DNA from 2 places in the Streptomyces sp. BBFR25 genome. Region 2 is predicted to be linked to the other one. Evidence: predicted binding sites of a transcription regulator. Region 2 holds the regulator's gene; the other holds the start of a gene.
The links. Region 2 encodes HrcA, which represses chaperone genes, less so after heat shock. Its sites were predicted from a motif close to TTNGCACTCNGNNNNNCNGAGTGCNAA; they were not measured.
Positions count from the first base shown of each region.

Region 1: groES (co-chaperone GroES) is a predicted target of HrcA. The motif match lies at 9,044-9,070, and genes of this name have one in related genera.

Region 1 covers NZ_CP172447.1:5,052,664-5,064,624, forward strand. Annotated here, with positions in the region: gene rimI (ribosomal protein S18-alanine N-acetyltransferase) at 1-380, shown strand, start outside; gene tsaD (tRNA (adenosine(37)-N6)-threonylcarbamoyltransferase complex transferase subunit TsaD) at 373-1,494, shown strand; gene ACGH52_RS23250 (hypothetical protein) at 1,491-1,787, shown strand; gene ACGH52_RS23255 (LacI family DNA-binding transcriptional regulator) at 1,872-2,924, shown strand; gene ACGH52_RS23260 (LCP family protein) at 3,055-4,092, shown strand; gene ACGH52_RS23265 (YciI family protein) at 4,258-4,614, shown strand; gene ACGH52_RS23270 (RNA polymerase sigma factor) at 4,659-5,915, shown strand; gene ACGH52_RS23275 (methyltransferase domain-containing protein) at 5,923-7,113, opposite strand; gene ACGH52_RS23280 (polysaccharide deacetylase family protein) at 7,204-8,151, shown strand; gene ACGH52_RS23285 (polysaccharide deacetylase family protein) at 8,148-8,873, shown strand; gene groES (co-chaperone GroES) at 9,217-9,525, shown strand; gene groL (chaperonin GroEL) at 9,659-11,284, shown strand; gene ACGH52_RS23300 (hypothetical protein) at 11,479-11,961, opposite strand, start outside.
Region 2 covers NZ_CP172447.1:2,908,338-2,920,298, reverse strand. Annotated here, with positions in the region: gene ACGH52_RS13275 (SpoIIE family protein phosphatase) at 1-2,219, shown strand, start outside; gene hemW (radical SAM family heme chaperone HemW) at 2,282-3,514, shown strand; gene ACGH52_RS13265 (DUF3097 domain-containing protein) at 3,616-4,425, opposite strand; gene ACGH52_RS13260 (MBL fold metallo-hydrolase) at 4,459-5,202, opposite strand; gene hrcA (heat-inducible transcriptional repressor HrcA) at 5,352-6,368, shown strand; gene dnaJ (molecular chaperone DnaJ) at 6,369-7,508, shown strand; gene ACGH52_RS13245 (nitronate monooxygenase) at 7,615-8,709, shown strand; gene ACGH52_RS13240 (16S rRNA (uracil(1498)-N(3))-methyltransferase) at 8,706-9,455, shown strand; gene ACGH52_RS13235 (hypothetical protein) at 9,942-10,430, shown strand; gene ACGH52_RS13230 (S41 family peptidase) at 10,513-11,961, shown strand, end outside.

The DNA.
Region 1 (11,961 bases), 2.1 Mb from region 2:
GGCCCGGGGCGACCCGGCGCTACCTCGTCGCCGAGGAGGACGGCCACGTCGTCGGCTACGCGGGCCTGGTCACCTCCGGGGAGCAGGCCGACGTGCAGACCATCGCCGTCGCCCGCGACCACTGGGGCACCGGCCTCGGGGCGCGGCTGCTGACCGAACTGCTCCGCGCGGCGACCGACTTCGAGTGCACCGAGGTGCTCCTCGAGTGCCGGGTGGACAACACCCGCGCCCAGCGGCTGTACGAGCGCTTCGGCTTCGAGGCCATCGGCTTCAGACGCGGCTACTACCAGCCGGGGAACGTGGACGCCCTGGTGATGCGCCTGACCGACCCGTCCACCTCCGTACCGGGAACCGAACGAGGAACCGAGAACCATGGCTGACTCACGCGACGAGCCTCTCGTGCTGGGGATCGAGACCTCCTGCGACGAGACCGGCGTCGGTGTCGTGCGCGGCACCACCCTGCTGGCCGACGCCGTCGCCTCCAGCGTCGACGAGCACGCCCGCTTCGGCGGCGTCGTGCCGGAGGTGGCGAGCCGCGCCCACCTGGAGGCGATGGTCCCCACCATCGACCGCGCCCTCAAGGAGGCGGGGGTGAGCGCCCGCGACCTCGACGGCATCGCCGTCACCGCCGGGCCCGGCCTCGCGGGCGCCCTGCTGGTCGGCGTCTCGGCGGCGAAGGCGTACGCCTACGCGCTGGGCAAGCCGCTGTACGGCGTCAACCACCTCGCCTCGCACATCTGCGTCGACCAGCTCGAACACGGCGCGCTGCCCGAGCCGACGATGGCCCTGCTGGTCTCCGGCGGACACTCCTCCCTGCTCCTGTCCACGGACATCACCTCCGACGTCCGCCCGCTGGGCGCCACCATCGACGACGCGGCCGGCGAGGCCTTCGACAAGATCGCCCGCGTGCTGAACCTGGGCTTCCCCGGCGGCCCGGTCATCGACCGGTACGCGCGCGAGGGCAACCCGGACGCCATCGCCTTCCCGCGCGGTCTGACCGGCCCGCGCGACCCGGCGTACGACTTCTCCTTCTCCGGTCTCAAGACGGCCGTGGCCCGCTGGATCGAGGCGAAGCGGGCGGCGGGGGAAGAGGTGCCGGTGCGCGACGTGTCGGCCTCCTTCCAGGAGGCGGTCGTGGACGTGCTGACCCGCAAGGCCGTGCGGGCCTGCAAGGACGAGGGCGTCGACCACCTGATGATCGGCGGCGGTGTGGCCGCCAACTCCCGGCTGCGGGCGCTGGCCCAGGAGCGCTGCGAGGCGGCCGGCATCCGGCTGCGGGTGCCGCGTCCCAAGCTGTGCACGGACAACGGCGCGATGGTCGCCGCGCTCGGCGCCGAGATGGTCGCCCGCAACCGGGCAGCCTCCGACTGGGACCTCTCGGCCGACTCCTCCCTACCGGTCACCGACCCGCACGTGCCGGGACAGGGCCACACGCACGGCCACCACGGCCACGATCACGTCCACGAAGTGAGCAAGGAGAACCTGTACTCGTGACCGTCGCGCTGATGTGGGAGGCGCGGGCCGTGCCCGGCCGGGGCGGAGAGCTGCTGGCCTGGGCGCGGCACCAGGAGCTGCCGCTGCGGCCGCTGCGCCGGGAGACCCTGCGCGCCCCGCAGGACCGCGTCCTCGTCATCACCTGGTGGGACGCCGCGTACGACGCCGAACTCCCGGAGCTGCCCGAACCGGAGGACGGTCTGGTGGCGCGGGCGGTGCACCGTTGGCGGTTCGAGTCGGCCGAGGGCGACGAAGACCGGGGCGACGACCGGGACGACGAACGGGGCGAATGATTCGGCGTCGTCGTCGAATGTTCCGATGAGAGCCGGTCCGCCGACCTCTTCGTCCGGTGGCCTCATGGGGTTACGATCGCCGCCATGACATCCCCGCAGCCCGCTGAAACCCGGACGCGAAAGCGGTCCGCCCAGACCGCGACCCTCGCCGAGATCGCGCGTGAGGCCGGTGTGTCGGCGCCGACTGTTTCGAAGGTGCTCAACGGCCGCGCCGACGTCGCCCCCTCGACCAGGGCCCGCGTCGAGGAACTGCTCCGCGTCCACGGCTACCGGCGCAGGCGGGCCGAGTCGACCCGCTCGCCCCTGATCGACCTGGTCTTCCACGAGCTGGAGAGCGCCTGGGCGATGGAGGTCATCCGCGGCGTGGAGAACGTGGCCAGGGACGCCGGGCTCAGCGTCGTGCTCTCCGAGAGCGCGGGCCGCCTCACCCCCGGCCGGACCTGGGCCGACCAGGTCGCCGCCCGCCGACCGCACGGCGTGATCCTCGTCCTGTCCGGCCTCGACGAGTCCCAGCGGGCGCTGCTCACCAGCCGCTCCATCCCGTTCGTGGTGATGGACCCGGCCGGCGACCCGGGCGCCGACGTGCCGTCCATCGGCGCCACCAACTGGCAGGGCGGTCTCGCGGCCACCCGGCACCTGGTCGACCTCGGCCACACCCGCATCGGCGCCATCAGCGGACCCACCCGCATGATGTGCAGCCGCGCCCGCGTCGACGGCTACCGGGCGGCCCTGGAGACGGCGGGGCTGCCGGTCGACCCCGGTCTGATCGTGACCGGCGACTTCCACCACGAGGCCGGGTACCGGCAGGGCCTGGAACTGCTGCGCCGCCCGGACCGGCCGACCGCCGTCTTCGCCGGCAACGACCTCCAGGCGCTCGGACTGTACGAGGCCGCGCGCGAACTGGGGCTGCGCATCCCGCACGACCTGAGCGTGGTCGGGTTCGACGACCTGCCGGTGGCCCGCTGGGTGGGGCCGCCGCTGACGACCGTACGGCAGCCGCTGATGGAGATGGCCGAGGCGGCGGCCCGGCTCGTCCTGGACCTCGGGCGGGACGACGGCTCCTCGACGGCGACCCGCGTGGAGCTGGCCACCAGCCTGGAGGTGCGCAGCAGTACGGCACCGCCCCGGGAGGGATAAGCCGCCAGTCTGAGAATTTCCGCAGAAGCCCGGCCCACCTGTTCCAGTTTCAATAATTCGGACTTATGTTCCTTCCGGCGGGGCATCCGGGTGGGGACGCGAACGGGACGGGCGGGGCGGGGGCTGGCGCATGGCGGCACGGGGCGGACAGGACGGCCGGAGCGGCCGCCGCAAAGGGCTGAAGGTGGCCGGCCTGGCCCTGACCGGCTCCCTGCTGCTGGGCGCCGGAGCGGCGGGCTGGGCCTACTGGCACCTCAACGGCAACATCAAAAGCGTCGACATCAACAGCGCGCTCGGGGACGACCGTCCCGCGCGGCCGGTCACCGCCCCCTCCGCCTCGCCCTCCGGGGCCCCGGTGCCCACCGGCGCCCTGAACCTCCTCGTCCTCGGCTCCGACTCGCGCAGCGGCGAGGAGAACCGGGAACTCGGCGGCGGCGACAGCGGGGGCGCCCGCTCGGACACGGCGATGGTCGTCCACCTGGACGCGGGCCGCACCGCCGCCACCGTCGTCAGCATCCCGCGCGACACGCTCGTCGAGCGGCCCTCCTGCCCGCTGCCGTCCGGCGGTACGACCAGGGCGGCGAGCAGCGCGATGTTCAACACCGCCTACGAACTGGGCGGCCCGGTCTGCGCCGTCAAGACCGTCGAGGCGCTCACCGGCGTGCGCATGGACCACTACGTCGAGGTGGACTTCTCCGGCTTCGCCGACCTGGTCGACGCGCTCGGCGGGGTCACCGTCACCACGGACGAGGACATCGACGACGACAAGAGCCACCTGCACCTGGAGGCCGGCACCCACCACCTCGACGGCACCGAGGCGCTCGGCCTGGCCCGCACCCGGTACGGGCTGGCGGGCGGCAGCGACCTCGCCCGGATAGAGCTCCAGCACAAGCTCGTCAAGGCGCTGCTCGAGCAGATCTCCGCCACCGACCTGCTCACCGACCCCGCACGCCTCTACCAGGTCGCCGACGCCCTCACCGGCAGCCTCACCACCGACACCGGCCTGGACTCGCTGGGCGAGCTGACGAGCCTGGGCCGCAGCCTCGGGGACCTCGACGCGGACGACGTACGCACGCTGACGATGCCGGTGCTGCCCGCGCCCTCCGACCCCAACCGGGTGGTGGCCGACCAGCCGGACGCCGCTGACCTGTGGGAATCGCTGCGCTGAGAAGTTGCCGGGGAAGTTCCCGGGAAACCTTCCGGGGGAATTTCGGGGAAATTCCGGGGGAATCTCGCCGCGGGTGTCGATCCGCGGCTCTCCCGCTCGACGCAAGGGGTGAGAGGCCGGGGAGAGACCCCGGCCGCCGGATCACCCCGAACCCGAGGAGCCACCATGCCCCGCTACCTGTCGCTGATCCGCATCGAGGAGTCCGACGCCCTGTCCGGCGGCCCCAGCCCCGAGCTGATCCAGCGGATGGAGAAGCTGATGGAGGAGATGACCAAGGCGGGCGTCCTGCTCGACACGGCCGGGCTGACGCCCACGTCCCAGGGCACCCGCGTCCACTACGAGGGCGGACAGGTCACCGTGACGGACGGGCCCTTCACCGAGACCAAGGAGGTCATCGGCGGCTACTCCCTCCTCCAGGCCAAGGACCGGGCCGAGGCGATCGAGTGGACCAAGCGCTTCCTGAAGGTGCACGAGGAGTACTGGACGGTGACCTGTGAGGTGCGGGAGCTGATGGAGGGCTGAGTTCCGCTTTGCTCCGCGGTCCCGAGGGTGTTGCATGGTGGGCTGTGGAACCGCAGCCCACCGCCGCCCTCGAAACCGTCTTCCGGCTGGAGTCGCCCCGCGTCATCGCCGGCGTGGCCCGGCTCGTCCGGGACGTCGGCATCGCCGAGGAACTCACCCAGGACGCCCTGGTGGCTGCCCTGGAGCAGTGGCCCCGGGACGGCGTGCCCGACAACCCGGGCGCCTGGCTCATGACCACTGCCCGCCGCCGCGCCGTCGACCTGATCCGGCGCCGGGAGACCTACGCCCGCAAGCTCGCGGAGATCGGCCGGGACCTGCCCGCCTCGGCGCCCCCGCCCGAGGAGCCCGCCGATCCCGAGGACATCGACGACGACCTGCTGCGGCTGGTCTTCACCGCCTGCCACCCGGTGCTCTCCGCCGAGGCCCGCATCGCCCTCACCCTCCGTCTGCTCGGCGGCCTGACCGCCTCGGAGATCGCCCGCGCCCGCCTCGTCCCCGAACCGACGGTCGCCCAGCGCATCGTGCGCGCCAAACGCACCCTGGCCAGGAAGAACATCGCCTTCGAGGTGCCGTACGGCCCCGACCGCGCGGCCCGCCTCGGCTCGGTCCTGGAGGTCATCTACCTGATCTTCAACGAGGGCTACGCGGCCACCGCGGGCGACGACTGGCTGCGCCCCGCCCTGTGCGAGGACGCCCTGCGCCTGGCCCGCGTGCTGTCCGCCCTGATGCCGAAGGAACCCGAGGTCCACGGTCTGACGGCGCTGCTGGAGTTCCAGTCCTCGCGCACCGCCGCCCGCACCGGCCCCGACGGCGAGCCGGTGCTGCTGAAGGACCAGAACCGCCACCGCTGGCACCGCCTGCTCATCACCCGCGGCATCACCGCCCTCGACCACGCCCGCGCCACCGGCGCATCCGGCGCCCCGGGCCCGTACGTCCTCCAGGCCGCGATCGCCGCCTGTCACGCGACGGCCTACACGTACGAGGAGACCGACTGGTCCCGCATCGCCACCCTTTACGGCCTGCTCGCGGTCCGCGCGCCGTCCCCGGTCGTCGAACTCAACCGCGCGGTCGCCGTTTCCATGGCCGAGGGCCCCGCCCCCGCCCTGGCCCTGGTCGACGCCCTCGCCGCCGAACCCGCCCTGCGCGACTACCACCTGCTCCCCAGCGTCCGCGGCGACCTGCTGCTCCGCCTGGACCGCTCGGCCGAGGCCCGCACGGAGTTCGAACGCGCCGCGTCCCTGACCCGCAACGCACGCGAACGCGCCCTCCTGCTGCGCCGGGCCCGCGAGGCGGCCGACTGACGCCCGGCTAACCCGCCGGATGCCCGATCAGCATCGTCGGCGCCCCCGCGACCCGGGTCAGGAACACGGTCGCGGCGTTCGGTCCCTGCGGTTTGACCTTCCTCCGCAGCTCCTCCGGCTCGACCGCCGAGCCCCGCTTCTTCACGGTCAGCGTGCCGACCCCGCGCTCCCGCAGCAGCGCCTTCAGCTTCTTGACGTTGAACGGCATCCGGTCGGTGATCTCGTAGGCGGTGGCGTACGGCGTGCTGTGCCGTTCGTCGGCGGTGACGTAGGCGATGGTCGGGTCGATCAGCCCGCCGTCCAGGTCGTCGGCCACCTCGGCGACCAGGTGGGCGCGGATGACGGCACCGTCCGGCTCGTACAGGTACCTCCCGACCGGCCGGACCTCGGGGTCCGGGAGCATGGTCGCGGGCGTCACGTAGATCCCCGCTCCGGCGGGCAGCAGCGTCGCCCGCCGCGCCCCCGGCGTCACGTCCGGGCCGAACCACAGCATCGCCTCCTTGACGTCCCCGCTGTCCGAGACCCACTCGGCCGTCGCCTCCGGCGGGATCGCCTCGTGCGGAATGCCGGGCGCGATCTTCAGCAGGCCGAGCGGTGCCCCGAGCGCGGCGGACACGGCCCAGGACAGGGGCGGGGAGTAGGCCTCCGGATCGAAGATGCGGCCGCGTTTGGAGGAGCGCCGGGCGGGGTCGACGAACACGGCGTCGTATCCGGCCGTATCCACCTCCGTCACATCGGCCTCGCGCACCTCGACCAGGTCGCCGAGCCCCAGCGCGTCGGCGTTGGCGCGGGCCGCCGCGGCGGTGACCGGGTCACGGTCGACGGCGAGCACCCGGATCCCGGCCCGGGCGAACGCGATCGCGTCGCCGCCGATCCCGCAGCACAGGTCGGCGACGGACCGCACCCCGAGCGCCCGCAGGCACTCCGCCCGGTACGCCGCCACACTCGCCCGCGTCGACTGCTCGACCCCGTTGGGCGTGAAGAGCATCCGTCCGGCGTCCTCGGCCCCGAACTTCGCCACCGCGCGCTGCCGCAGCCGCGCCTGCCCGAGCGCCGCCGACACCAGCTCGGCGGGGTGCGTGCGCCGCAGCCGGGTCGCGACCGCCAACTCCCGTGCGGGGTCGGTGTCGCGCACCTCGTCGAGGAGCGCGCGGCCTTCGGGGGCCAGCAGGGCGAGGAGGGAGTCCAGGTCGTTCACCGACTCATTGTGGGCCAGTCGGTGGATGGTGTGCCTCCGGCGCGGTGTCGGGCCGGGTCCGGCGGCCGGGGACTGCGAGGATCCGGCACTATGCGAGTAGTCGTACAAAATGACAAAAGTCGGGCGTCGCGTCGCGTGTCCCGGGTCTCTCGTGCCGCACTCCGCGGGCGCGCGGCGACCGCCACCGCCGTCCTCGCCGTCGCCGCCCTCGCCGCCGGCTGCGCGCAGGGCGACGACCAGGGGGTGCGGGGCGCCCCCGGCGGCCAGGCGCCCCCGGCCCGCGCGGTGGACGGCGCGGCCAAGGCGCGCGAGGCCCGGGCCGCCCTGGTCGCCGCGGCCAAGCGCTGGGACCTCAGGAGGGTCCCGCTGACGGCGCCCGCGCCCCCCGCGAAGAAGCCGGAGATCAAGGCCCGCGAGGGCTTCGAGGTCGACGGCCAGGAGTCGGACGACCTCCCGCCGGTCTTCACCACCGTCCCCACCAAGGAGAAGATCGTCTTCCTCACCATCGACGACGGCGCCGAGAAGGACCCGGCGTTCCTGAGGATGATGAGCGAGTTGAAGATCCCGTACACCGTCTTCCTCACCGACGAGGAGATCAAGGACGACTACGGCTACTTCAAGAAGATGCAGGCCCGCGGCGTCACCCTCAACAACCACACCCTGAGCCACCCCTACCTCCCCGCGCTCTCCTACGAGGAGCAGAAGCACGAGATCTGCGGCATGCAGGACGTGATGGAGAAGCGCTACGGCAAGCGCCCCGTCCTCTTCCGCCCGCCCTTCGGCAACTACGACCGCGACACCCTGCGCGCCGCCAAGTCCTGCGGCATCGAGTACGCCCCGATCTGGAGCGAGGAGGTGTTCGTCGACCACTGGGAGTACCGCGAGTGGGACCAGGACCTGCACCCCGGCGACATCGTCCTCACCCACTTCCGGGGCACCGACGACTGGGACGGCACGATGACCGACATGGCCCGCCGCTTCCTGGACCGGATCACCGCCGAGGGATACGCGGTGGCCCGCCTGGAGGACTACCTGTGAGGCGAGGGCGGTTCCGCCCGGCTTGCGCCGCCCTGGCCGCCCTGCTGCTCCCGCTCGCCGCCTGCGACCGGCTCGCCTCTCCGGCCGAACACGCGGCGGTGGCCGGGGACCCCGCCCAGGGCGCCGACCAGGGGCGGCTGCCGCCGGTCGTGGACCACGTCCGCACCGACGACCCGGTCGTCTTCCTCACCTACGACGACAGCGCCGAACGCGACCCCGCCTTCACCGGCCTGGTCCGCGAACGGCGCCTTCCGGTCACCCTGTTCCTCACCGACACGGTCGCCGGTCCGGCCTACGGCGACCTCGCCCGGCTGCGCCCGTTCGGCGCGAGCCTGCAGAACCACACCCTCGACCACCGCTCCCTGCGCGGCCTGCCCTACGCCGGGCAGCGCGCCGAGATCTGCGGCCAGCAGACCAAGCTCAGGTCCCGCTTCGGCGTCCGCGCCCACCTCTTCCGCCCGCCGCACGGCACGTACGACACCACGACCCTGCGCGCCGCCGCCGACTGCGGCATCACGGCCCTCGTCCTGTGGCGCGCCACCCTCGACGCCGAGGGCGCCCTCACCTACACGCGCGGCGACCACCGCCTCCACCCCGGCGACATCATCGCCGTCGACCCGGACCACCCGACGGCCACGCACCTGACGGCCCGCACGGAACGTCTGCTGAGGACGATCGAGGAGCAGGGGCTGAGGGTGGGCAACCTGGAGGACTACGCCTGACCTCTTGACGCCGACCGGCATCACTCAGCCCGTCCCGCGTTTGAGGACAAGGCCCGTTCAGGGCCGAAGCGGGGGCCTGGGGGCGGCCGCCCCCGGCGACGCCCACACCCACGCAGGGTGCCTTCACAAACCGGCGTTCACACCAAAACCCCGCCGACGCGCCGCCGGCATTGGCACTCCGCTTGACCGAGTGCTAATCGCAGTCATAGTCTCGGCACTGGCACTCCCCACTGGAGAGTGCCAACTACGCGACGGGCAGGTCCGGCACCCGCGACGACGGATCCACCTGGTCGCCACCTCAGACAGTTAACCCCGTGAGATCTCCGAAGGGGGAGGTCGGATCGTGACGACCACCAGCTCCAAGGTTGCCATCAAGCCGCTCGAGGACCGCATCGTGGTCCAGCCGCTCGACGCCGAGCAGACCACGGCTTCGGGCCTGGTCATTCCGGACACCGCCAAGGAGAAGCCCCAGGAGGGCGTCGTCCTGGCCGTGGGCCCGGGCCGCTTCGAGGACGGCAACCGTCTTCCGCTCGACGTCAGCGTCGGCGACGTCGTGCTCTACAGCAAGTACGGCGGCACCGAGGTGAAGTACAACGGCGAGGAGTACCTCGTCCTCTCGGCCCGCGACGTGCTCGCGATCGTCGAGAAGTAGAAGTAGCGCTTCACTTCACCGAAGCACCCTGCTTTCCAGCTGCGCCCCTGGCTCCCGCGACCATAAAAAGCCGGGCGTCGGGGGCGCAGTTGCCGTATAACCCCAAGATTTCCGGAAGAGGGCTCACGCTCCCATGGCGAAGATCCTGAAGTTCGACGAGGACGCCCGTCGCGCCCTCGAGCGCGGCGTCAACAAGCTCGCCGACACCGTGAAGGTGACGATCGGCCCCAAGGGCCGCAACGTCGTCATCGACAAGAAGTTCGGCGCCCCCACCATCACCAACGACGGCGTCACCATCGCCCGCGAGGTCGAGATCGAGGACCCGTACGAGAACCTCGGCGCCCAGCTGGTGAAGGAGGTGGCGACCAAGACCAACGACATCGCGGGTGACGGCACCACCACCGCCACCGTGCTGGCCCAGGCGCTCGTGCGCGAGGGCCTGAAGAACGTCGCCGCGGGTGCCTCCCCGGCGCTGCTGAAGAAGGGCATCGACGCGGCCGTCGCCGCCGTGTCGGAAGACCTTCTCGCCACCGCCCGCCCGATCGACGAGAAGTCCGACATCGCCGCCGTGGCCGCGCTGTCCGCCCAGGACCAGCAGGTCGGCGAGCTGATCGCCGAGGCGATGGACAAGGTCGGCAAGGACGGTGTCATCACCGTCGAGGAGTCCAACACCTTCGGTCTGGAGCTGGACTTCACCGAGGGCATGGCCTTCGACAAGGGCTACCTGTCGCCGTACTTCGTGACGGACCAGGAGCGCATGGAGGCCGTCCTCGACGACCCGTACATCCTGATCAACCAGGGCAAGATCTCCTCCATCGCGGACCTGCTGCCGCTGCTGGAGAAGGTCATCCAGGCCAACGCCTCCAAGCCGCTGCTGATCATCGCCGAGGACCTGGAGGGCGAGGCGCTCTCCACCCTCGTCGTCAACAAGATCCGCGGCACCTTCAACGCCGTCGCGGTGAAGGCCCCGGGCTTCGGCGACCGCCGCAAGGCGATGCTGCAGGACATGGCCGTCCTCACCGGCGCCACGGTCATCTCCGAGGAGGTCGGCCTCAAGCTCGACCAGGTCGGCCTGGACGTGCTCGGCACCGCCCGCCGCATCACCGTCACCAAGGACGACACCACCATCGTCGACGGTGCCGGCAAGCGCGACGAGGTCGAGGGCCGCATCAACCAGATCAAGGCCGAGATCGAGTCCACGGACTCCGACTGGGACCGCGAGAAGCTCCAGGAGCGCCTCGCGAAGCTGGCCGGCGGCGTGTGCGTGATCAAGGTCGGCGCCGCCACCGAGGTGGAGCTGAAGGAGCGCAAGCACCGTCTGGAGGACGCCATCTCCGCGACCCGCGCCGCGGTCGAGGAGGGCATCGTCTCCGGTGGTGGCTCCGCGCTGGTCCACGCCGTCAAGGTGCTGGAGGGCAACCTCGGCAAGACCGGCGACGAGGCCACCGGTGTCGCGGTCGTCCGCCGCGCCGCCGTCGAGCCGCTGCGCTGGATCGCCGAGAACGCCGGCCTGGAGGGCTACGTCATCACTTCCAAGGTCGCCGAGCTGGACAAGGGCCAGGGCTTCAACGCCGCCACCGGCGAGTACGGCGACCTGGTCAAGGCCGGCGTCATCGACCCGGTGAAGGTCACCCGCTCCGCCCTGGAGAACGCCGCCTCCATCGCCTCCCTCCTGCTGACGACCGAGACCCTGGTCGTCGAGAAGAAGGAAGAGGAAGAGCCGGCGGCCGCGGGCCACGGCCACGGCCACTCCCACTGAGCGCTGCGCTGAGCTGAGCTGAGCGAACGGTGCCCGGTCCCCTGCGGGGGGCCGGGCACCGTTCGCTTTTCCGGGGTGGCGGCTTCGCGTCTGCCCCGGCGGGTTCCGTGCCGGGTGCGGCGCCGTGGGAGTTGCTCGCGCAGTTCCCCGCGCCCCTTGGGGGCGATTCCGTTGACGCCCTCAGCGAGGAGCCGTCACAGCAGTCCGCTCAGCGGCAGTACCCGTTCGGTGAGCCGCCCCCGCAGCCGCCCCCCGGCGGTGTCGGCCTCCTCCGCGAGCCAGCCGGCGGCGACCAGCAGTCCGACGTGCTCGGTGACGTCCTCGGGCCGCACGGCGCAGAACGCGGCGACCCTGTCCAGCGCGAGGCCGTCGCCGTCCTCGCCGGCGTCTGCGAGGAGCCCGTCGGGACGGCTGTGCGCCGCGGTGTACACGGCGAGGAGCCTCGCGGCGGCACCGGCCTTCTTCTTCCGGAGCTTCCGGTCGCCCACCACCTTCTGCGCCCACCCCGAGAGCCGCGCCCGGGTGACCTTGCCGAAGAGGAACGGGCGGGCCCCGCCGGGCAGCAGCGTGGGAACCGTGACCTGGGCGGGCTGCTCGGGCCGCGCGTCCAGCGCCTCGGCGACGGTGACCGTCTCCGGCAGCCGCAGCCAGCCGACGTCGACCAGCTGCTGGAGCAC
Region 2 (11,961 bases):
CGCAGCGGGAGACCGCCTACCGCGCCGGCGCGGAGCCTGCGCACACCGCCCAGGCGCCCGTCCGGGAAAGCGCGCGGGCGCGTGTGAGCCTGCTCGGCAGCTCCCTGGCGCCGGGCGCCGCCCGCGCGATGGCGCGAGCCGCGCTCGCCGACTGGTCCGCGCTCTGCCTGCCCGGCACGGAACGGCTGACGGAGCACCTCGCCGCGGACGCCCTGGTCGTCGTCAGCGAACTGGTCACCAACGCCGTGGTGCACGCCGGTACCGACGTCGACGTGGTCCTGCGGATGGAGGAGACGGGCGCGCTCGTCGTCGAGGCCACGGACCAGCACCCGTCCCGCGCGCCGAGGAGCACCGACCCCGAGCCGCCGCACGATTGCGCGGAGTACGGGCGCGGCCTGCGACTGGTCGCCGCGCTCGCGGAGGCGTGGGGCATCACGTACCGCCCGGGCGTCAAGACGGTGTGGGCGCGGTTGTCGGCCCCGGGCACGGACACCACCGGACCGACCGAGGCGTACGCCGACGCCGTGGCAGGTGAGGCCGGTGCGTCCCGCGAAGACATGCGGACCGGTCGGGGCGACCGGACGGGTCACATGCCCCAGGGCGGTCAGGGCGGCCAATGCGGCCAGGGCGCCGGTCAGGACGGCTCGCGGACCTCGGACGCCGCGGACGCGGGCGGCCCCGGACGGCCGGAGGACCCGGCCCCGGGTCCGGACCGTCGGCCGGTCGCCGCCGGGCGTGGAGTCGGCCCGGACGCGGACCGGAGTGCCCACCACGACGTGCACGTGAACCGTGGCGGTGGGGAATCCCCCGGCCGGTCGGGGCAACCGCGGTGGCCCGACGCGTGGGACGGCGCGGACGGCACCGCCCGGCGCGGCGTCCGGGACCGCGAGTGGCTGGGACGCGGTGCGCTGTCCTTCCTCGCCGAGGCCTCCGACCTCCTGGCCGGGCAGCTCGACGAGGACCTGGTCGCCTCCCTCACCGGCCAGCTGATCGTGCCCCGGCTCGCCGACTGGTGCGGGGTGTGGCTGGAGGACGAGTCCCTGGGCCGGGGCGCCTGGACCGACGACACCGGGGCGTCCGTGGGCGCCCGGCTGGCCCGCGTGTGGCACGCGGGCGAGGGGCACCTGGACGAGCTGCGCGCCGCCCTGGAGAAGGACCCGCCCCGCCCGCGCGACCCGTGGCGCTCCGGCCCCGTCGGCCACCCCTGGCCCGGCGACGCGCTCGGCCCGGACGGCACGCACGGCACCGCGCTCGCCTACCGCCTGGTCGCCGGAGGCAGGCCACTGGGCACCCTGGTCATCGGCCGGGCCGACAGCCCGGACGCTCCCGGCGCGCGCGGCTTCCCCGACGAGATCACCGGTCTGGTCGAGGATCTCAGCCGCCGGGTGGCGCTCGCCATCGGCGCCGCCCGCCAGTACGCCCGGCAGGCCACCATCAGCGCCGTACTCCAGCGCGGGCTGCTGCCCGGCGCCGTCGCGGAGATCCCGGGCGTGCGCAGCGCCCTCGTCTACGAACCGCGCGACAAGGGCGGCCCCAGCGGCGACTTCTACGACCTCTTCCCGGCCGGTGACGGCCGCTGGTGCTTCGCCGTCGGCGACGTCCAGGGCAAGGGTCCCGAGGCCGCCGTCGTCATCGGGCTCGCCCGGCCCTGGCTGCGCCTGCTGGCCCGCGAGCAGTACGGCGTCCCCGACGTCCTCGACCGCCTCAACCAGCTCCTCCTCGACGACGCCACCGAGGCCGCGGACGCCGCCGCCCGCGCGCTGGTCGCCGCGGGCGGCCCACCGGTTGCCCCGGGCGACGGACCGCAGACCCGCTTCCTCTCCCTGCTCTACGGCGAACTGGTCCCCTTCGACGGCGGGGTCCGCTGCACCCTCGCGTCCGCCGGACACCCGCTGCCGCTGCTCCTCGGGCCCGACGGCACGGTGTCCGCCGTCGCGTGCCCGCAGACCCTGCTCGGCGTCGTCGAGGACGCGACGTACGTCAGCGAGACCTTCGAGCTGCGCTCCGGCGACACCCTGCTGTGCGTCACGGACGGGGTCACGGAGCGGCGCAGCGGCTCCCGCCAGTTCGACGACGGCGACGGGCTCGCCACGGCGCTGGCCGGGTGCACGGGCCTGGACGCCGAGCTGGTCGCCGAGCGCATCAGACGGCTGGTGCACGAGTTCGGCCCTCGGCCCCCGGAGGACGACCTCGCGCTGCTGGTGCTCCAGGCCGAGTAGGCCGAGTAGCGCCCGGTGGCCGGGCGACCGGGCAACCGCGGCCGTACGGGACAATGGAACGCATGCCCTCCGCACTCCCCGACGGCGAGCCCGTCCCCGCCGACGGCGCCCTGCCCGCGTCCGCGCTCGCCGGGGCCGCCGACCGCCCCCTCGGTTTCTACCTGCACGTCCCGTACTGCGCGACCCGCTGCGGCTACTGCGACTTCAACACCTACACCGCGACCGAGCTGCGCGGCACCGGAGGCGTCCTCGCCTCCCGCGACAACTACGCCGACACCCTCGTCGACGAGGTCCGCCTGGCCCGCAAGGTGCTCGGCGACGACCCCCGCGAGGTCCGCACGGTCTTCGTCGGCGGCGGTACGCCCACTCTGCTGGCCGCCGGGGACCTGGTACGGATGCTGCGCGCGATCCGCGACGAGTTCGGCCTGGCGCCGGACGCGGAGATCACCACGGAGGCCAACCCCGAGTCGGTCGACCCGGCGTACCTCGCGGCTCTCCGCGCGGGCGGCTTCAACCGGATCTCCTTCGGCATGCAGAGCGCGAAGCAGCACGTCCTGAAGATCCTGGACCGCACCCACACCCCCGGCCGGCCCGAGGCCTGCGTCGCCGAGGCCCGCGCGGCCGGTTTCGACCACGTCAACCTCGACCTGATCTACGGCACCCCCGGCGAGTCCGACGACGACTGGCGGGCCTCGCTGGACGCCGCGCTCGGCGCCGGGCCCGACCACGTCTCGGCGTACGCCCTGATCGTCGAGGAGGGCACCCAGCTGGCCCGGCGCATCCGGCGCGGCGAGGTCCCGATGACCGACGACGACGTGCACGCCGACCGGTACCTGATCGCCGAGGAGACCCTGTCCGCGGCGGGCTACGACTGGTACGAGGTGTCGAACTGGGCCACCTCCGACGCGGGGCGCTGCCTGCACAACGAGCTGTACTGGCGGGGTGCCGACTGGTGGGGCGCGGGGCCGGGCGCGCACTCCCACGTGGGGGGCGTGCGGTGGTGGAACGTGAAGCATCCGGGGGCGTACGCGGGGGCGCTGGCGGCGGGGAAGTCGCCGGGTGCCGGGCGTGAGGTCCTGACGGACGAGGACCGGCGGGTGGAGCGCGTGCTGCTGGAGCTGCGGCTGCGGGAGGGTGTGCCGCTGGCGCTGCTGCGGGAGGCGGGGCTCGCGGCGGCGCGGCGGGCGCTGTCGGAGGGGCTGCTGGAGGAGGGGCCGTACGAGGCGGGGAGTGCGGTGCTGACGCTGCGCGGGCGATTGCTGGCGGACGCGGTGGTGCGGGACCTGGTGGACTGACGGGAGTTCCTCGCCCCCGCCGCCCCTTCCCGTCCCGACCCCGGGGGCGCTGCCCCCGGACCCCCGCTCCTCAAACGCCGGAGGGGCTGAATCGTGGGCCCCTACGCCGTCACGAAGTCGATCAGCTCCTCAACCCGCCCCAGCAACTCCGGCTCCAGGTCCTTGTAAGACCCGACCCGCGCCAGGATCGCCTGCCACACCGCGCCCGTGTTCTCCGACGGCCAGCCCAGCGCCCGGCACACCCCGGTCTTCCAGTCCTGACCGCGCGGCACCCGGGGCCAGCCCTCGATCCCCAGCGAGGACGGCTTCACCGCCTCCCAGATGTCGATGTACGGGTGGCCCACCACCAGCGCGTGCTCGCTCGTCACCGCCTCCGCGATCCGCCACTCCTTCGAACCCGGGACCAGGTGGTCCACCAGGACGCCCAGCCGTGCGTCCGGGCCCGGGGCGAAGTCGGCGACGATCGACGGGAGGTCGTCCACGCCGCCCAGGTACTCCACGACCACGCCCTCGATGCGCAGGTCGTCGCCCCAGACCTTCTCGACCAGCTCGGCGTCGTGCCGCCCCTCGACGTAGATGCGCCCGGCGCGCGCCACCCGTGCGCGGGCGCCGGGGACGGCGACCGAACCGGACGCCGTACGGGAGGGGGCGGACCGCGCCGGACCGGAGGAGGACGGGCGGACCAGCGTCACCACGCGCCCCTCCAGCAGGAAGCCGCGCGGTTCCATCGGGAAGACCCGGTGCTTGCCGAAGCGGTCCTCCAGGGTCACCGTGCCCGCCTCGCAGCCGATCACGGCGCCGCAGAAACCGGTGCCGGGCTCCTCGACCACCAGGCCGGGATCGGCCGGTACCTCGGGAACGGGCTGCGGTTTCTTCCACGGAGGGGTCAGGTCGGCGGAGTACTGGCGCATTCTGCCGAAGATACGAGGAACGCCCGCCCGTGATCAGCGCGACACGCCGAACCGGGCGGCCAGCGCGTCCCGTTGGGCCCGGACGAAGGCCGCGTCCACCACCGCTCCGTGACCGGGGACGTACAGCGCGTCGTCGCCGCCCAGGTCCAGCAGCCGGTCCAGGGCGGCCGGCCAGCGCGCCGGTACGGCGTCGGGGCCCGCCTGCGGCTCGCCGGACTCCTCGACCAGGTCGCCGCAGAAGACGACCGCCGGGGCGCCCGGCACCAGCACCGCGAGGTCGTGCCCGGTGTGTCCCGGGCCCACGTCGGCCAGCCGGACCCGCCGTCCGCCGCCCAGGTCGAGCCCGCACTCGCCGCGGACCTCGTGCCGGACGGGGACGAGCGCGTCGGCCGCTGCCGCCGCGCGCCGCGCGTCCAGGCCCTCCGCCACCGCGTCCGCGCGCAGCGCCTCGCGCCCCTGTCCGCCCGGCGCGAACAACGCGTCGGTGCCCACCGCGCCGTACGCGCCGTACACCTCCGCGTCCGGGAAGGCCGCCGCGCCGAAGACGTGGTCGAAGTGCGGGTGGGTCAGCGCGAGATGTGTCACACGGCGGCCGGTCAGCCGCTGCGCCTCCTCGCGCAGCCGGGCGCCCTCCTCCAGGCTCGACCCGGCGTCCACCATCAGCGTCGCGTCCGGGCCGAGCACCAGCCCCGCCGTGCAGTCCCACCCCGGCAGCCGGCACCGCCCCACCCCGTCCGCCAGTCGCTCCCAGCCCAGCTCTTCCCAAGTCACCGTCACGGCGACGACGCTAACGGCTTGGTCCCGGCCTTGCCGGGGGCGTACCCCACGGCCGTACACTGGGCCGGGGAAGTCTGGCACTCGCGAGCCATGAGTGCCAGGACAGACAGGCCGGAAACGGGCGGACGGACAGCTGGAGGTGCGCGCCGATGCTCAGTGAACGCAGGCTGAAGGTGCTGCGCGCCATCGTCCAGGACTACGTCGGCACCGAGGAACCGGTCGGTTCCAAGGCCCTCACCGAGCGGCACAACCTCGGCGTCTCCCCGGCCACCGTGCGCAATGACATGGCGGCCCTGGAGGACGAGGGGTTCATCGCCCAGCCGCACACCAGCGCGGGGCGCATCCCGACCGACAAGGGCTACCGGCTCTTCGTCGACAAGCTGGCCGGCGTCAAGCCGATGACCGCGCCCGAGCGGCGTGCCATCCAGAACTTCCTGGAGGGCGCCGTCGACCTCGACGACGTGGTGGCCCGCACGGTGCGGCTGCTCGCGCAGCTCACCCGGCAGGTCGCCGTGGTGCAGTACCCGTCGCTGACCCGCTCGACCGTGCGGCACGTGGAGCTGCTCTCGCTCGCGCCCGCGCGGCTGATGCTCGTGCTGATCACGGACACCGGCCGGGTCGAGCAGCGGATGGTCGACTGCCCGGCGCCGTTCGGCGAGGCGTCGCTGGCCGATCTGCGGGCGCGGCTCAACAGCCGGGTCGCGGGGCGCCGTTTCACGGATGTGCCGTCTTTGGTGGAAGATCTGGCGGAGCCCTTCGAGGCCGAGGATCGCGGTACGGTCTCCACCGTGCTCTCCACTCTCCTGGAGACGCTGGTCGAGGAGAACGAGGAGCGGTTGATGATCGGCGGCACCGCCAATCTGACCCGCTTCGGGCACGACTTCCCCTTGGTGATCCGGCCGGTGCTGGAGGCGCTGGAGGAGCAGGTCGTGCTCCTCAAGCTGCTCGGCGAGGCGAAGGATCCGGGCGTGACCGTACGGATCGGTCATGAGAACGCCCACGAGGGACTCAACTCAACGTCCGTCGTGTCGGTCGGCTACGGTTCGGGCGGCGAGGCGGTTGCCAAGCTCGGCGTGGTCGGACCGACCCGCATGGACTACCCGGGAACGATGGGAGCGGTACGCGCAGTGGCACGGTACGTCGGACAGATCCTGGCGGAGTCGTAGGTGGCCACGGACTACTACGCCGTACTCGGCGTGCGCCGCGACGCTTCCCAGGACGAGATCAAGAAGGCGTTCCGGAGGCTCGCCCGCGAGCTGCACCCGGACGTCAACCCCGATCCGAAGACCCAGGAGCGGTTCAAGGAGATCAACGCCGCCTACGAGGTGTTGTCGGACCCGCAGAAGAAGCAGGTCTACGACCTCGGCGGCGACCCCCTGTCGCAGGCCGCCGGCGGTGGCGCGGGCGGCTTCGGCGCGGGTGGCTTCGGGAACTTCTCGGACATCATGGACGCGTTCTTCGGTACGGCGTCGCAGCGCGGGCCGCGCTCGCGCACCCGCCGGGGCCAGGACGCGATGATCCGCATCGAGGTGGAGCTGGACGAGGCCGCGTTCGGCACGACCAAGGACATCCAGGTCGACACCGCGGTCGTCTGCAACACCTGCAACGGTGAGGGCGCGGCGCCCGGCACGTCGGCCCAGACGTGTGACATGTGCCGCGGCCGCGGTGAGGTCTCGCAGGTCACCCGGTCCTTCCTGGGCCAGGTCATGACCTCGCGCCCCTGCCCGCAGTGCCAGGGCTTCGGCACCGTGGTCCCGACCCCGTGCCCGGAGTGCGCGGGCGACGGCCGGGTCCGCTCCCGGCGCACCCTGACCGTGAAGATCCCGGCCGGTGTCGACAACGGCACCCGGATCCAGCTCGCGGGCGAGGGCGAGGTCGGCCCCGGCGGCGGCCCCGCCGGTGACCTGTACGTCGAGATCCACGAGCTGCCCCACTCGACCTTCCAGCGCCGCGGCGACGACCTGCACTGCACGGTCACCATCCCGATGACGGCGGCGGCCCTCGGCACGAAGGTGCCGTTGGAGACCCTCGACGGCATGGAGGAGGTCGACATCCGCCCGGGCACCCAGTCCGGCCAGTCGATCCCGAAGCACGGCCGGGGCGTCACCCACCTGCGCGGCGGCGGCCGAGGCGACCTCATCGTCCACGTCGAGGTCACCACCCCGGGCAAGCTCGACCCCGAACAGGAACGCCTCCTGCGCGAGCTGGCCAAACTCCGCGGCGAGGAACGCCCGACGGGTCAGTTCCAGCCGGGGCAGCAGGGCTTGTTCTCCCGGCTGAAGGACGCGTTCAACGGGCGGACCTGACGCCTTCGCCGGGCGCTGAGGCCCTTCTGGGGACGCGGATGCTCCTGGCGTATGCCGACGGAAGCCCGGATTCGGACTTGTGTGGAGGACGTGACAACATGCCGTCATGTCCTCCGCACTGACCGATCTCTTCCCCTACCCGATCGTGCAGGCGCCCATGGCGGGCGGCGTCTCCGTGCCACGGCTCGCGGCCGCGGTGTCCGAGGCGGGCGGGCTGGGCTTCCTGGCCGCCGGGTACAAGACCGCGGACGGGATGTACCAGGAGATCAAACAGCTGCGGGGACTGACGAGCCGCCCCTTCGGCGTCAACCTCTTCCTCCCGCAGACGGAGGCGGCCGACCTCGCCGCCGTCGACGTCTACGCCCACCAGCTGGCCGGCGAGGCCGCCTGGTACGAGACGGAGCTGGGCGACCCGGACTGCGGCCGCGACGACGGCTACGACACCAAGCTCGCCGTACTGCTGGACAACCCCGTACCGGTGGTCTCCTTCCACTTCGGCGTCCCGAGCCGTGAGGCCGTCGACTCCCTGCACCGCGTGGGCACCTTCGCGCTGGTGAGCGCGACCACCGTGGACGAGGCCCGGGCCGTCGAGCAGTCCGGCGCCGACGCGGTGATCGCCCAGGGCGTCGAGGCCGGCGGCCACCAGGGCACCCACCGGGACAACCCGGAGACCGGCGGCCTGGGCACCGGCCTGCTGTCGCTGGTCGCCCAGGTCCGGGAGGCGGTGAGCCTGCCGATCGTCGCCGCGGGAGGCATCATGCGCGGCACCCAGATCGCCGCGGTCCTCGCGGCCGGCGCGAGCGCGGCCCAGCTCGGCACCGCCTTCCTCGCCACTCCGGAGTCCGGCGCGCACGACCTGCACAAGCAGGCGCTGACCAACCCCCTGTTCGTCCGCACCGAACTCACCCGGGCCTTCTCCGGCCGCCCCGCCCGCGCCCTGGTCAACCGCTTCCTGCGCGAGCACGGTCCCTACGCCCCCGCCGCCTACCCCGAGGTGCACCACCTCACCGCGCCGGTGCGCAAGGCGTCGGCGAAGGCGGGCGACGCGCAGGGCATGGCCCTGTGGGCGGGACAGGGCCACCGGATGGCCCGGGAACTGCCCGCCGGACAGCTGGTGGAGGTGCTGGCGGCCGAACTCGCCGCCGCCGGGACAGCGTTGTCGGGGTTGTCGGGCTACGCGACGGGAGGCGGCGCCCGATGACGGCACCGGTGTTCGTGGCCGACTCCCTGCGGCCGGAGGACCTGACCGCGGGGGAGTACGTCCTCGACGGCCCGGAGGGGCGGCACGCCGTCTCCGTGAAGCGGCTGCGGGCGGGCGAGGACGTCGTCCTCACCGACGGCAGCGGCCGCTGGGCCGAGGGCGTCGTGCGGGCCGCCGAGGGCAAGGACCGCCTGGTCGTCACCCTCGTGGGCGGCGTGCGCGAGGAGCCCGCCGAGCAGCCCCGCATCACCGTCGTCCAGGCCCTGCCCAAGGGTGACCGCGGTGAGCTGGCCGTCGAGACGATGACCGAGGTCGGGGTCGACGCGATCGTGCCCTGGGCGGCGTCCCGGTGCATCACGCAGTGGAAGGGCGAGCGCGGTCTGAAGGCGCTCGGCAAGTGGCGGGCGACGGCCCGCGAGGCGGGCAAGCAGTCCCGCCGGGTCCGCTTCCCGGACGTCGCGGACGCGGCGACGAGCAAGCAGGTTGCCTCACTTCTGGCCGAGGCCGACTTCGCCGCCGTACTCCACGAGAGCGGCGAGGAACCCCTGTCCGCCGTCGAACTCCCCGCCACCGGTCACATCGTGCTCGTCGTCGGCCCCGAAGGCGGCGTGTCCCCCGAGGAGTTGGCCCTGTTCGCCGAGGCCGGCGCGGCGCCCTACCGGCTGGGCCGCAGCGTCCTGCGCACCTCCACCGCGGGCACCGCCGCGACCGCCGTACTCCTGGCCCGCACCGGCCGCTGGTCCTGACCCGCCCGGTCGGCCGTCGACGGCGGCGGCCACGGCCGCGAACAGGCCCCAGCCGTCCAGTTCCACCGGCCCGCCCCCGCGCCCGGGCAGCAGTCCGCGCCGCCCGGCCTCCGCCACCAGCGCCCGTACGACACCGGGTTCGCGCAGGTTGAGCAGGTTGCCGCGGCCGTCGGCCACGCAGCCCTCGAACCAGAGGTGGCCCTCCGTGGTGCAGCGGCCCGAGCCCGCGGGGCCTGCGAGGAACACGAACCGCACCCGCACGCCGTCGCGGTACAGCGTCAGCGCGTCCCGCCAGATGCCGTCGCGCCCGCGTTTCTGCCGGTGGCTCCACAGCCAGGTGGTGTGTTCGTCCACCACGAGCCTGCGCTGCCTGCGGTCGTTGCCCATGGCGCCCACGGTAGTGAGGAGTGGCCGTATGCGCCCTACCGCTGGTCCCGGTGCGGTGGCAGGCTGCCCTCCATGGGGGCTTTGAGACGGATTCGGCGCATGATTCCGGTGGCCGTCGGCTCGGCGGTGGCCGTCGGTGGTCTCGTCGCGTGCGACCCGGGCGGGCTCAGCTCCGCTTCGGTGGCGTACACGACCGACCAGACCGTCACCCGGGAACTGGAGCGGCAGAAGGCGAAGGTGCGGTGGCTCACCTGCACCGCCTCCTTCGGGGACAAGGGCACCACCGCCTCGGCCTCCGAGGACGCCGTCGCTTCCGTCGACTGCGAGGGCAGGACGGACACCGGCCAGGACATCACCGTCGACGGCAAGGTGACCCGGGTCGTCAACGGCGCCTGTGTGCGCGGGAACCTGACCGCGAAGGTGGACGGCAAGGAGTGGTTCCGGGTCAAGGGACTGGGCGACTGCGACGCCACCAGCGCCCCGCCCGCGAACCGGCCCTCCCAGAACGGGCCCGGGCCCACCGTGACCGTCACCCGGACCATCTGGTGCCCGGACGACCCGCACTGCCGGCCGGTGCAGGGCAAGTAGCCCACCGCCGCTCGGTCATGGGCGGCCGGCGGCCGGGAAGTGATCCAAACCTCTGTCGGCGGGCGGCGCCCCTGCATAGGGTATGGGGGTGACTCAGCCCGCAGCGCCTGCCTACCTCCGCTTTCCGCACCCGCACGGCGAGTTGGTCGCCTTCACCGCCGAGGACGACGTGTGGCTCGCCCCGCTCGACGGCGGCCGGGCCTGGCGGGTCAGCGCCGACAACGTGCCGGTGAACCACCCGCGCATCTCGCCCGACGGCACCACGGTCGCCTGGACCTCCACCCGCGACGGCGCCCCCGAGGTGCACGTCGCGCCCGTCGACGGCGGCCGCGCCGAGCGCCTCACCCACTGGGGCAGCATCAGGACCCAGGTACGCGGCTGGACCGACGACGGCCGCGTCCTCGCCCTGAGCACCTACGGCCAGGCCAGCCTGCGCCGCAGCTGGGCCCGCGCCGTCCCGCTCGACGGCGGACCGGCGGACACCCTGCCCTACGGGCCCGTCGGCGACGTCGCCCAGGGTCCGCACACCGTGCTGCTGTCCGCGCCGATGGGCCGCGAGGCCGCCTGGTGGAAGCGCTACCGGGGTGGCACGGCGGGCAAGCTGTGGATCGACCGCGAGGACGACGGCGAGTTCGTCCGCCTGCACGCCGACCTCGACGGCAACATCGAGTACCCCTTCTGGGTCGGCGACCGGATCGCCTTCCTCTCCGACCACGAGGGCACCGGCGCCCTGTACTCCTCCCTCGCCGACGGCTCCGACCTGCGCCGGCACACGCCTGTCGACGGCTTCTACGCCCGGCACGCCGCCACCGACGGCACCCGCGTCGTCTACTCCTCCGCCGGTGAACTGTGGACGCTGGACGACCTGGACGGCGCCGAGCCGCGACGGCTCGACATCCGGCTCGGCGGCGCCCGCGTCGACCTCCAGCCGTACCCGGTCAACGCCGCCCGCTGGTTCGGCTCCGCGTCCCCCGACCACACCGCGCGCGGCAGCGCCGTCGCCGTGCGCGGCGGCGTGCACTGGGTCACCCACCGCTCCGGTCCCGCCCGCGCGCTCGCGGCCACCCCCGGGGTCCGCAACCGGCTGCCGCGCACCTTCCGCGCCGACGGCGAGGAGTGGGTGGTATGGGTGACGGACGCCGAGGGCGACGACGCCCTGGAGTTCGCGCCCGCCACCGGGCTCGCCCCCGGCGCCACCGCACGGCGCCTGGCCGCCGGACAGCTCGGCCGGGTGCTGAACCTCGCCGTGGCCCCCGACGGCAGCCGCGTCGCCGTCGCCTCGCACGACGGGCGGGTGCTGCTCGTCGAGCGCGAGAGCGGCGAGGTCCGCGAGGTCGACCGCAGCGAGGACGGCGACGCGTCCGGCCTGGTCTTCTCGCCGGACTCGGCCTGGCTCGCCTGGTCCCACCCCGGCCCCGACCCGCTGCGCCAGCTCAAGCTCGCCAACACCACCGACCTGTCGGTGAGCGAGGCGACCCCGCTGCGCTTCAAGGACTACTCGCCCGCCTTCACCCTGGACGGCAAGCACCTC